2 regions of the Janthinobacterium sp. GW821-FHT03A03 genome follow, and region 2 is predicted to be linked to the other one. Evidence: predicted binding sites of a transcription regulator. Region 2 holds the regulator's gene; the other holds the start of a gene.
The links. Region 2 encodes sigma-54, which starts transcription at its own class of promoters, with help from an activator protein. Its sites were predicted from a motif close to TGGCANGNAANCTGCTTT; they were not measured.
Positions count from the first base shown of each region.

Region 1: AC07VI_RS03535 (PEP-CTERM sorting domain-containing protein) is a predicted target of sigma-54. The motif match lies at 2,279-2,296, and genes of this name have one in related genera.

Region 1 is NZ_JBWKUZ010000001.1:774,307-778,228, forward strand. It holds gene AC07VI_RS03515 (ChaN family lipoprotein) at 1-788, opposite strand, end outside; gene AC07VI_RS03520 (YeeE/YedE family protein) at 845-1,276, opposite strand; gene AC07VI_RS03525 (YeeE/YedE family protein) at 1,285-1,710, opposite strand; gene AC07VI_RS03530 (ArsR/SmtB family transcription factor) at 1,718-2,071, opposite strand; gene AC07VI_RS03535 (PEP-CTERM sorting domain-containing protein) at 2,405-2,803, shown strand; gene AC07VI_RS03540 (hypothetical protein) at 2,869-3,048, opposite strand; gene AC07VI_RS03545 (DUF3224 domain-containing protein) at 3,045-3,446, opposite strand; gene AC07VI_RS03550 (DUF1697 domain-containing protein) at 3,461-3,922, opposite strand, start outside.
Region 2 is NZ_JBWKUZ010000010.1:66,061-69,982, forward strand. It holds gene rapZ (RNase adapter RapZ) at 1-209, shown strand, start outside; gene AC07VI_RS18585 (enoyl-CoA hydratase/isomerase family protein) at 369-1,454, opposite strand; gene hpf (ribosome hibernation-promoting factor, HPF/YfiA family) at 1,582-1,944, opposite strand; gene AC07VI_RS18595 (RNA polymerase factor sigma-54) at 2,014-3,492, opposite strand; gene lptB (LPS export ABC transporter ATP-binding protein) at 3,497-3,922, opposite strand, start outside.

The DNA.
Region 1 (3,922 bases), on a different contig from region 2:
AAATCAAACGTGCCCTTGTAGCCGGTGCTACCCTGCTCCAGGTAGCCGATGCTGCGCAGGTTCAGTTGCGGATCGGCCAGCTTCAGCCAGCGGGGCACGCCGATATCCTTGCGCACATGGTCGTTGCCGGCGATCAGCACCACGTCGCGCGGCGCCTGGTCGCGGATCAGCTTGGCCATCCAGATATCGCGCGCCACCTGGGCGTTGACGACACCGTTGATCATCATGTCGGGCAACATATTGCAACGGGCCGCCTGGACTTCCTTTTGTTGTCCTTCCAGAATATCGGCCGGCATGGGCGCGGCCAGGTACGTGGCCACCATGGCGGGCGGCATGGACCATTGAATGCCGTCGCGCACGATGCGCGAGGCGTCGGCCGGCGACAGGTTGCCGGCAATCAAGGTCAGCTGGTAGCTGATGACGAGGTCCAGCACGGGCCGGTACATGCTCCAGTCCCAGCGCGGCTGCTCCATCACGCGGATGATGCAATCGGGGTCGGCGCATTCGCGCGCGGCGCGCGTCAGCAAGGCCTGGTTTTCGCGGTCAAATTGCTCCATGACGATCACGGGACGCCAGCCGGCCGCCAGGCGGCGCTGCAATTCCGCGACGCGCAGGCGCTGGCCTTGCGCATTGTCATGCACTTCGCCGAGCAACAGCACTTGCGGGTTAGGCAAGGTGTCGGCCACGGGCGCGGGCGCGGGCGGCGCTTCCTTCTTCAGCAAGCTGCCGCAGGCGGCCAGCAGCAGCGCGCTGCACAGCACGGCGGCGCGCACGCCTGTTCGTTGCATTACAGTCTTCATGGTATTCGGGCATCCTGAATGGCGATGCGCCAGATTGTACCGTCTCAGGCCGACGCCGGCGCCTGGCGGCGCTCCAGCACTTCAAAAACGGCCATGCCGGCCAGCATGGCGAGCACAAACATCCACGCCTTCGGCTGGCCCGCCAGCAGGGACACGAGGGCGGGACCGGGACAGAAACCGGCAATGCCCCAGCCCGCGCCAAAGGCCAGGCTGCCCAGCAGCAAGCGCCGGTCGATGCGGCGCGACACGGGCAATTGCATGGGGTCGCCCAGGAGCGACCTGGTGCGCCGGCGCGCCAGCCAGAACGCGGGCATGGCGACGGCGATGGCACCGCCCATCACCAGCGCCAGCGACGGGTCCCAGGCGCCGGCCAGGTCGAGAAAACCGAGCACCTTGGCCGGGTTGCTCATGCCGGAGACGATCAGGCCCAGTCCAAAGACGAGGCCGCTCAACAGGGAAAGGATCAGCTTGCTCATAAGCTTGCTCACAGATGGCGCAACAGATAGACGGTGAGGAAACCGGCTGCCATGAAGGCACAAGTGGCCGCCAGCGAACGGGGGGACAGGCGCGACAGGCCGCACACGCCGTGGCCGCTGGTGCAGCCGGCGCCGTAGCGCACGCCCACGCCCACCAGCAAGCCCGCGACGATCAGCGCTGGCGTGCCCGCGTCGATCTGCACGGGCGGCAAGGCTTGCCACAGCTGGTACAGCAGGGGCGTGCCGGCCAGGCCGGCGAGAAAGGCGATGCGCCAGCCCAGGTCGCCACTGCGCGGGCGCAGCAAGCCGCCGAGAATGCCGCTGATGCCGGCGATGCGGCCATTGAACAAGATCAATAGCGCAGCCGCCAGGCCGATCAGCATGCCGCCGGCCAGCGAGGCGAACGGCGTAAAGTATTCCCACGCAATCGTCATGGCCATCTCAGTCGGCTTCGTCGTTGAACGGCGGGCGCGGCGCGCAAAATTGCGCATACAGCACTTGCAGCACGGCCAGCACGGGCGCGCTGGCGACGCGGTAATAAATCTGCTTGCCGTCGCGCCGCGTGGCCACCAGCATTTCTTCGCGCAGCACGCCCAGCTGCTGCGACAGGGTCGGCTGGCCGATGCCCACTTTCTGCTCGAGGTCGCTGACGCAATGCTCGCCCTGTGACAGCTGGCACAGCAGCATCAAACGGTCGGCATTGCCCATGGCCTTGAGCAGCGAACTGGCCTTGTAGGCCGATCCGCGCATGGCGTCGAGATTGTATTGTGTTTCTTGCGTTGCGACCGTCTCCATCATGCCCTCCCACAGGCTGCGTTATGCATCATCATGCGATAAACAATATACTAATCAATATATTGTTTTCCTGCTGGCGATTCGCACAAAAAAACAACAGTGTTTTCGCGCCGATAGCGTACTCATGCGAGGCGCGCGGCAGCGATAGCGCCGGCACTATCAAAATGACAAATATTCGTAATTAATAGCAAATATACATACCAAAATTGCCATGGGTTGTGCTGTAATAAGAAGTCATCAGAAAAACCATGATACGCCCCCGTACAGGCGAATTATCCGTCCATGCGCCAGCCGGTCTCGGCGGCGCCACGCGGTGAACACAGGGAGATCAAGATGAAGATTGTTCAGCCGCTATGCGTGGCCATGCTGGCGCTGTCGGCCAGTGCATGGAGTGCGGCGGCAGTGAGCGAGACGGGCAAGCTGCCTGACGCGGACGCGCGTGTCGTAATCGATGAAAACATCAGCCTGAACAACAATCCAGGCTGGGAAACACCGGACGTGCCGTATGCGCGCCTGCTGGCCGATACCAGTCCCGCGCAAGCCGCGCCCCCCTGGAGCAGCGCGCGCCGTGCCACATTGGCGCCTGCCAGGGCCGGCGCATCCGCTCCCGCGCAACAGAACAGCGTACCGGCGGCCGTGCCGGAAGCGAGCATGTATTCGATGCTGCTGGTCGGCCTGGGCTTGCTGGCATTTAGCGTACATGGCGAAAAACAGGAAAAATTCGATGGGTAAAGCTCTTCCAGCGGCGCACTGCCCTGCTGAAAAAATTCCGCCTCGTGCGGAATTTTTTTTACCGCTTACTTTTCCGTCAGGCGGCAAACCCGCTCAATAGTACCCACCGGAATACGCGCCTTCAGCGCGCGCGCAATGCAGGCCGCCTTGTCGGGGCCGGATGCGGAAATCAGCACGAAGGCGGTCAGCACGACGCTGACGGCGACGAGCACGATCAGGACGCCCTTGACGATGTCCCAGTTCATGGCGCCTCAGCAATATCGTAAGTGAAATCATAATAATGCTTGCCGCCTTCGATGCGGATGGCCATGGCGCCCTGCAAGCCCTGCAGCTGGCCCGTGCCCGTGTCGGGCACCACGGCGAGCGACAGGCTGGGCGTGCCGCGCGCCATGCTGCCGCTGTGCTGCAGATAAAAGCTGCCCTGGCGGCCATCGAGCGTGCCCTCGACGCGTTCCAGCGCCACATAGCCGGCCGACCCGGCCACGCCGGCGCGCACGCTGAGCATTTCGCCCTGCGCGCTGGCGTCGAGCGCGCCGCGATAGCGCTTGTCGAGCGACAGACGCCCCAGTCCCGACTGCGCGGCCGTGGCCGACAAGCTTTCCGGCGTCATGGCCACCTCGAACTCCCCTGTAATCTGCGGCATCACTCCTCCTTGCATCACGCGTTTGCGGCCACGTCTGGCCCATCGAGTAACAATTTCAATTTATGCATGGTGGCCCAGTTGCGCGACGTGACGCCGTCGCCCAGCATGGCGCCCAGGGCCGCCAGCACCTTGCTGGCCAACACGCCGTCGGGACACCAGGCATACGCCGCCCATTGCCCCAGGGCCAGCGCTTCCGGCTGCCAGGACTGCTGCAGCAACGGTGCCAGGCGCTGGACATCGGCCGGATTGTTCAGCACCAGCGCCAGCAGACGGGCCGCGTCGCTCGCCGGCGCCAGCGTATTTTGCGCGATCAGCTCGGCGAACTGGGCAGCCGACAGCACCGTCACGCGCGCCGCCACGCCCAGCTTGAGCACCAGCGCTTCCTCGATGCGGCCCGCGGCCTCGGCCGGCGTCACCTGGCCCGCGTCAAACACCACATTGCCACTGTTGAGTACGGTGCGCACATCCGCAAAACC
Region 2 (3,922 bases):
CGCAGCCCAGCGCGCTGGAGCTGCTGGCCGACATCCGCGCCTTCATCGAGAAATGGTTGCCGTCGTTCAAGTCCGACAACCGCAGCTATTTGACGGTGGCGCTGGGCTGCACGGGCGGCCAGCACCGCTCCGTGTACATGGCGGAGCGGCTGGCGCAGTATTTCGGCGCGCGCGAGCGCGTGGTCCTGCGCCACCGCGAACGCGCCTAAGTAATCCTCAGGAAATTATTGTGAAATTATGACGAACACAACCGGATGCTGTGCAAGGCGCCTGCAGCGACGCAGTGCGGGCACTGCTAGCTGCGGCAACACCGCGCAACGCCGGTTATGGAAGTCAGAAAACACAATAATTTATTGGGGGTGACTTAGTTAATCCAGGTGGCGCAGCGGATGCGCCAGCGCCGGCCAGACGGGCGCAAAGAAGCGCGCCACCATGGCCGCGTCGACTTCGTCCAGGCTTGATGGGTTCCAGCGCGGCGCGTTATCCTTGTCGACCACCAGCGCGCGCACGCCCTCGAGCACTTCGCCATGCGCGAAATTGTGGCGCACCAGCGTGCGCTCCATGCGCAGGCAATCGGCCACGCCCAGGTGGGCGCCACGCCGCAGCAATTCCAGGGTCACCGACATCATCAACGGCGAGCGCAGGCGCATGGCCGCCAGGGCCTTGGCCGCGAACGGACTGTCGTCCTGCGCCAGCGAAGCCATGATGGCCGCCACGGAGCCGGCGCTGAAGTGGCGGTCCAGCGCCGCGCGCACGGGAGCGAGGACAGACTCGCCCGCCTGGGCCTGGAACGGGGCTGCCAGCGCCTTGATGGCCACCGGCAAGGCCTCGCCCGGCGTCGACTCGAACAGGGCCTGCAGCGCCGCCATCTGCGCCTCGGGCAGGTAGACATCGGCCAGGCCCGTGTACAGGGCATCGGCCGCGCCGATGGTCAGCCCCGTCAAGCCCAGGTACAGGCCCAGCCGGCCCGGCAGGCGGGAAAGAAAGTAACTGCCGCCCACATCGGGGAACAGGCCGATATTGACTTCCGGCATGGCCATGCGCGTGCGTCCCGTGACGATGCGCAACTGGTTGCCGGGCCCCGCTTGCGCCACGCCCATGCCGCCGCCCATCACGACGCCATCCATCACGGCAATATACGGTTTCGGATAGAAGTGTATGACATGATTTAAAGCATATTCTTCTGTAAAGAAATCTTCCAGCTGGGCGCTGCCGCCCTGCGGCGTGGCCAGGCCCGCATCGTAAAAGAAACGGATATCGCCGCCGGCGCACAGGGCTTTTTCGCTGCTGGAGCGGATGACGACGGCGTCCACCTGCGGGTCGTCGCGCCAGGCCAGCAGGGCCGCGCTCAGGGCCCGCACCATCTCCAGCGACAGGGAATTCAAGGCTTTCGGGCGGTCGAGCACGATGTGGCCCGTGCGGTTGCGGATGGAGGCGTGGACGAAATCGCTCATGGCAGGATGGAAAGAAGTGAGGATGGCGCATTCTAGCGCTTTCACCACGGACATTGCGTTTCGCAGGACGCAAAAAAGGGCGCAATGTGCGCCCTTAGTTGATCACAACTGGGGGAAACCGGTGGCCTTAGACGGCGACGACGGCGTCTTCCTCTGAGTTGTCTGGCAGATGCTTGATCGCCTCTTTACCGTGCCCTTGCACTTTGGTTTTGTATTTCATCACTTGCCGATCGAGCTTGTCGATCAGGGTATCGATCGCGGCATACAGGTCATGCGCCAGGCTTTCCACATAGACAGTTTTACCGCTGAGACGCAGGTTGACTTCGGCCTTTTGACGTTTTTCTTTCTCTTTGAGGTTATCCACGGTCAGAATCACGGCGATATCGATGACTTGATCGAAATGACGTTTCACGCGCTCCAGCTTCGCTTGTACGTATTCACGGATGGCTGGTGTCACTTCAAGATGATGTCCGCTGATGGTGAGATTCATACACACTCCTAAAGATGATCGGGTTCGTGCGGTCCATCCTATCCGGCCCGCAGAGGAACCGAAAAAAACTTACAAACACTTACGCAGGCTCACTGGCGGAATTTTCAACGCTTCCCGGTACTTGGCAACAGTACGTCGCGCAATCACCATGCCTTGTTCCCCCAGCATGTCCGCAATCTTACTGTCGGATAAAGGATTTTTAGGGTCTTCTGCTCCTGTCAGTTGCACGATCAATGCCCGTATCGCCGTCGATGACGCTTCGCCCCCCGCTTCGGTGGCGACGTGGCTACCAAAGAAATATTTCAACTCAAACATGCCATGCGGGGTCAGCATGTACTTTTGGGTTGTTACCCGCGAGATAGTACTCTCGTGTAATCCCAGTGTATCAGCTATTTCACGGAGCACAAGGGGCCGCATGGCAACGGCCCCATGCGAGAAAAAGTTCTTTTGTCTTTCTACTATCGCCTGCGCCACGCGCAAGATCGTATCGAAGCGCTGGCGCATGTTCTTGATCAGCCACTTGGCTTCCTGCAACTGTGCGCCCATGGCACCTTCGCCCTTGCCCTGCTTCAACAAATTGGCGTACATGGCGTTCACGCGCAGGCGCGGCATGACGTCATTGTTCAGGCTCACCTGCCAGCCATTGCGCGCGCGCTTGACGACCACGTCGGGCACCACGTAGTCGGACACGTCGGAGGCGAACACGGCGCCCGGATGCGGGTTGCACAGCCGGATCACCGTCTGCGCCTCGCGCAAGTCTTCATCGTCGCAATCGAGGGCTTTTTTCAGCTTGTTGAAATCGCGCTGGGCAAACCAGGCCAGGTGCTTTTCCACGATGACGAGGGCCATGCGCCGCGTCACCAGGGCGATGTGCGGCAAGCGCCTGATTTGCAGGGCCAGGCATTCGGACGCATTGCGCGCGCCCACGCCGGGCGGGTCGAAACTTTGCAGCAGCGCCAGCGCCGTGCGCAGTTCGTCGGCGTCGATTTCCAGCTCTTCCGGCAGGCGCGCCAGGATGTCGTCGAGCGATTCCTCCAGGTAGCCATTGTCGTCGAGGGCATCGATGATCAGCTCGACCAGCGCGCGGTCGCGCAATTCGAGCACCGTCACGCGCATCTGCTCCATCAGGTGCTCGCGCAAGGTGCAGTGGTGGGCTTCGAGTTGTGGACGGGAATCTTCGTCGTCGGGCGCCTTGCCCCGGCTCGCCTCGCTCCAGTCGCTGTCGCCGCCGTCCGCGGCGGCCGGGCCCTCGCCCGCCTCGCCGTCAAAGCCGTCCGTTTCGGCCGGCGCGGCGGGCGCTTCCTGGCCTGGCGGCTGGGGCGGCGCTTCGGCCGGCGCGGCCGTGGAACTCAAGGCCCCGTCGGACAACAGGCGCAGCGACCGGTCGAGCGGGTCGTCGAGGCGCTCGAGCAGGGGATTGTCTGTCAGCAACTGCTCCAGTTCCTGGTGCAGTTCCAGGGTAGACAATTGCAGCAGGCGTATCGATTGCTGCAACTGCGGCGTCAGTGCCAGGTGCTGCGAGGTGCGCAGCTGCAATGATTGTTTCATTGGCTCACATGCGGAAGTGTTCGCCCAGATAGACCCGGCGTACCGACTCGTTCGCGATGATGTCATCGGGGCGTCCCGACGCCAGCACCGAGCCCTGGTTGATGATGTAGGCACGGTCGCAAATACCCAGCGTCTCGCGTACATTATGATCGGTGATGAGCACGCCGATATTGCGCTCCTTCAAGAAACGCACGATGCGCTGGATCTCGATCACGGCGATGGGATCGACGCCGGCGAACGGCTCGTCGAGCAGCACGAAGCGCGGGTCGGTGGCCAGCGCGCGGGCGATTTCCACGCGGCGGCGCTCGCCGCCCGACAGGGACAGGGCCTGGTTCTCGCGCAGCTTTTCAATCTGCAGGTCGGCCAGCAATTTATCCAGGCGCTCCTCGATCTCGGCCTTCTTCAGCGGGCGCCCGTCGACGGTCTGGAT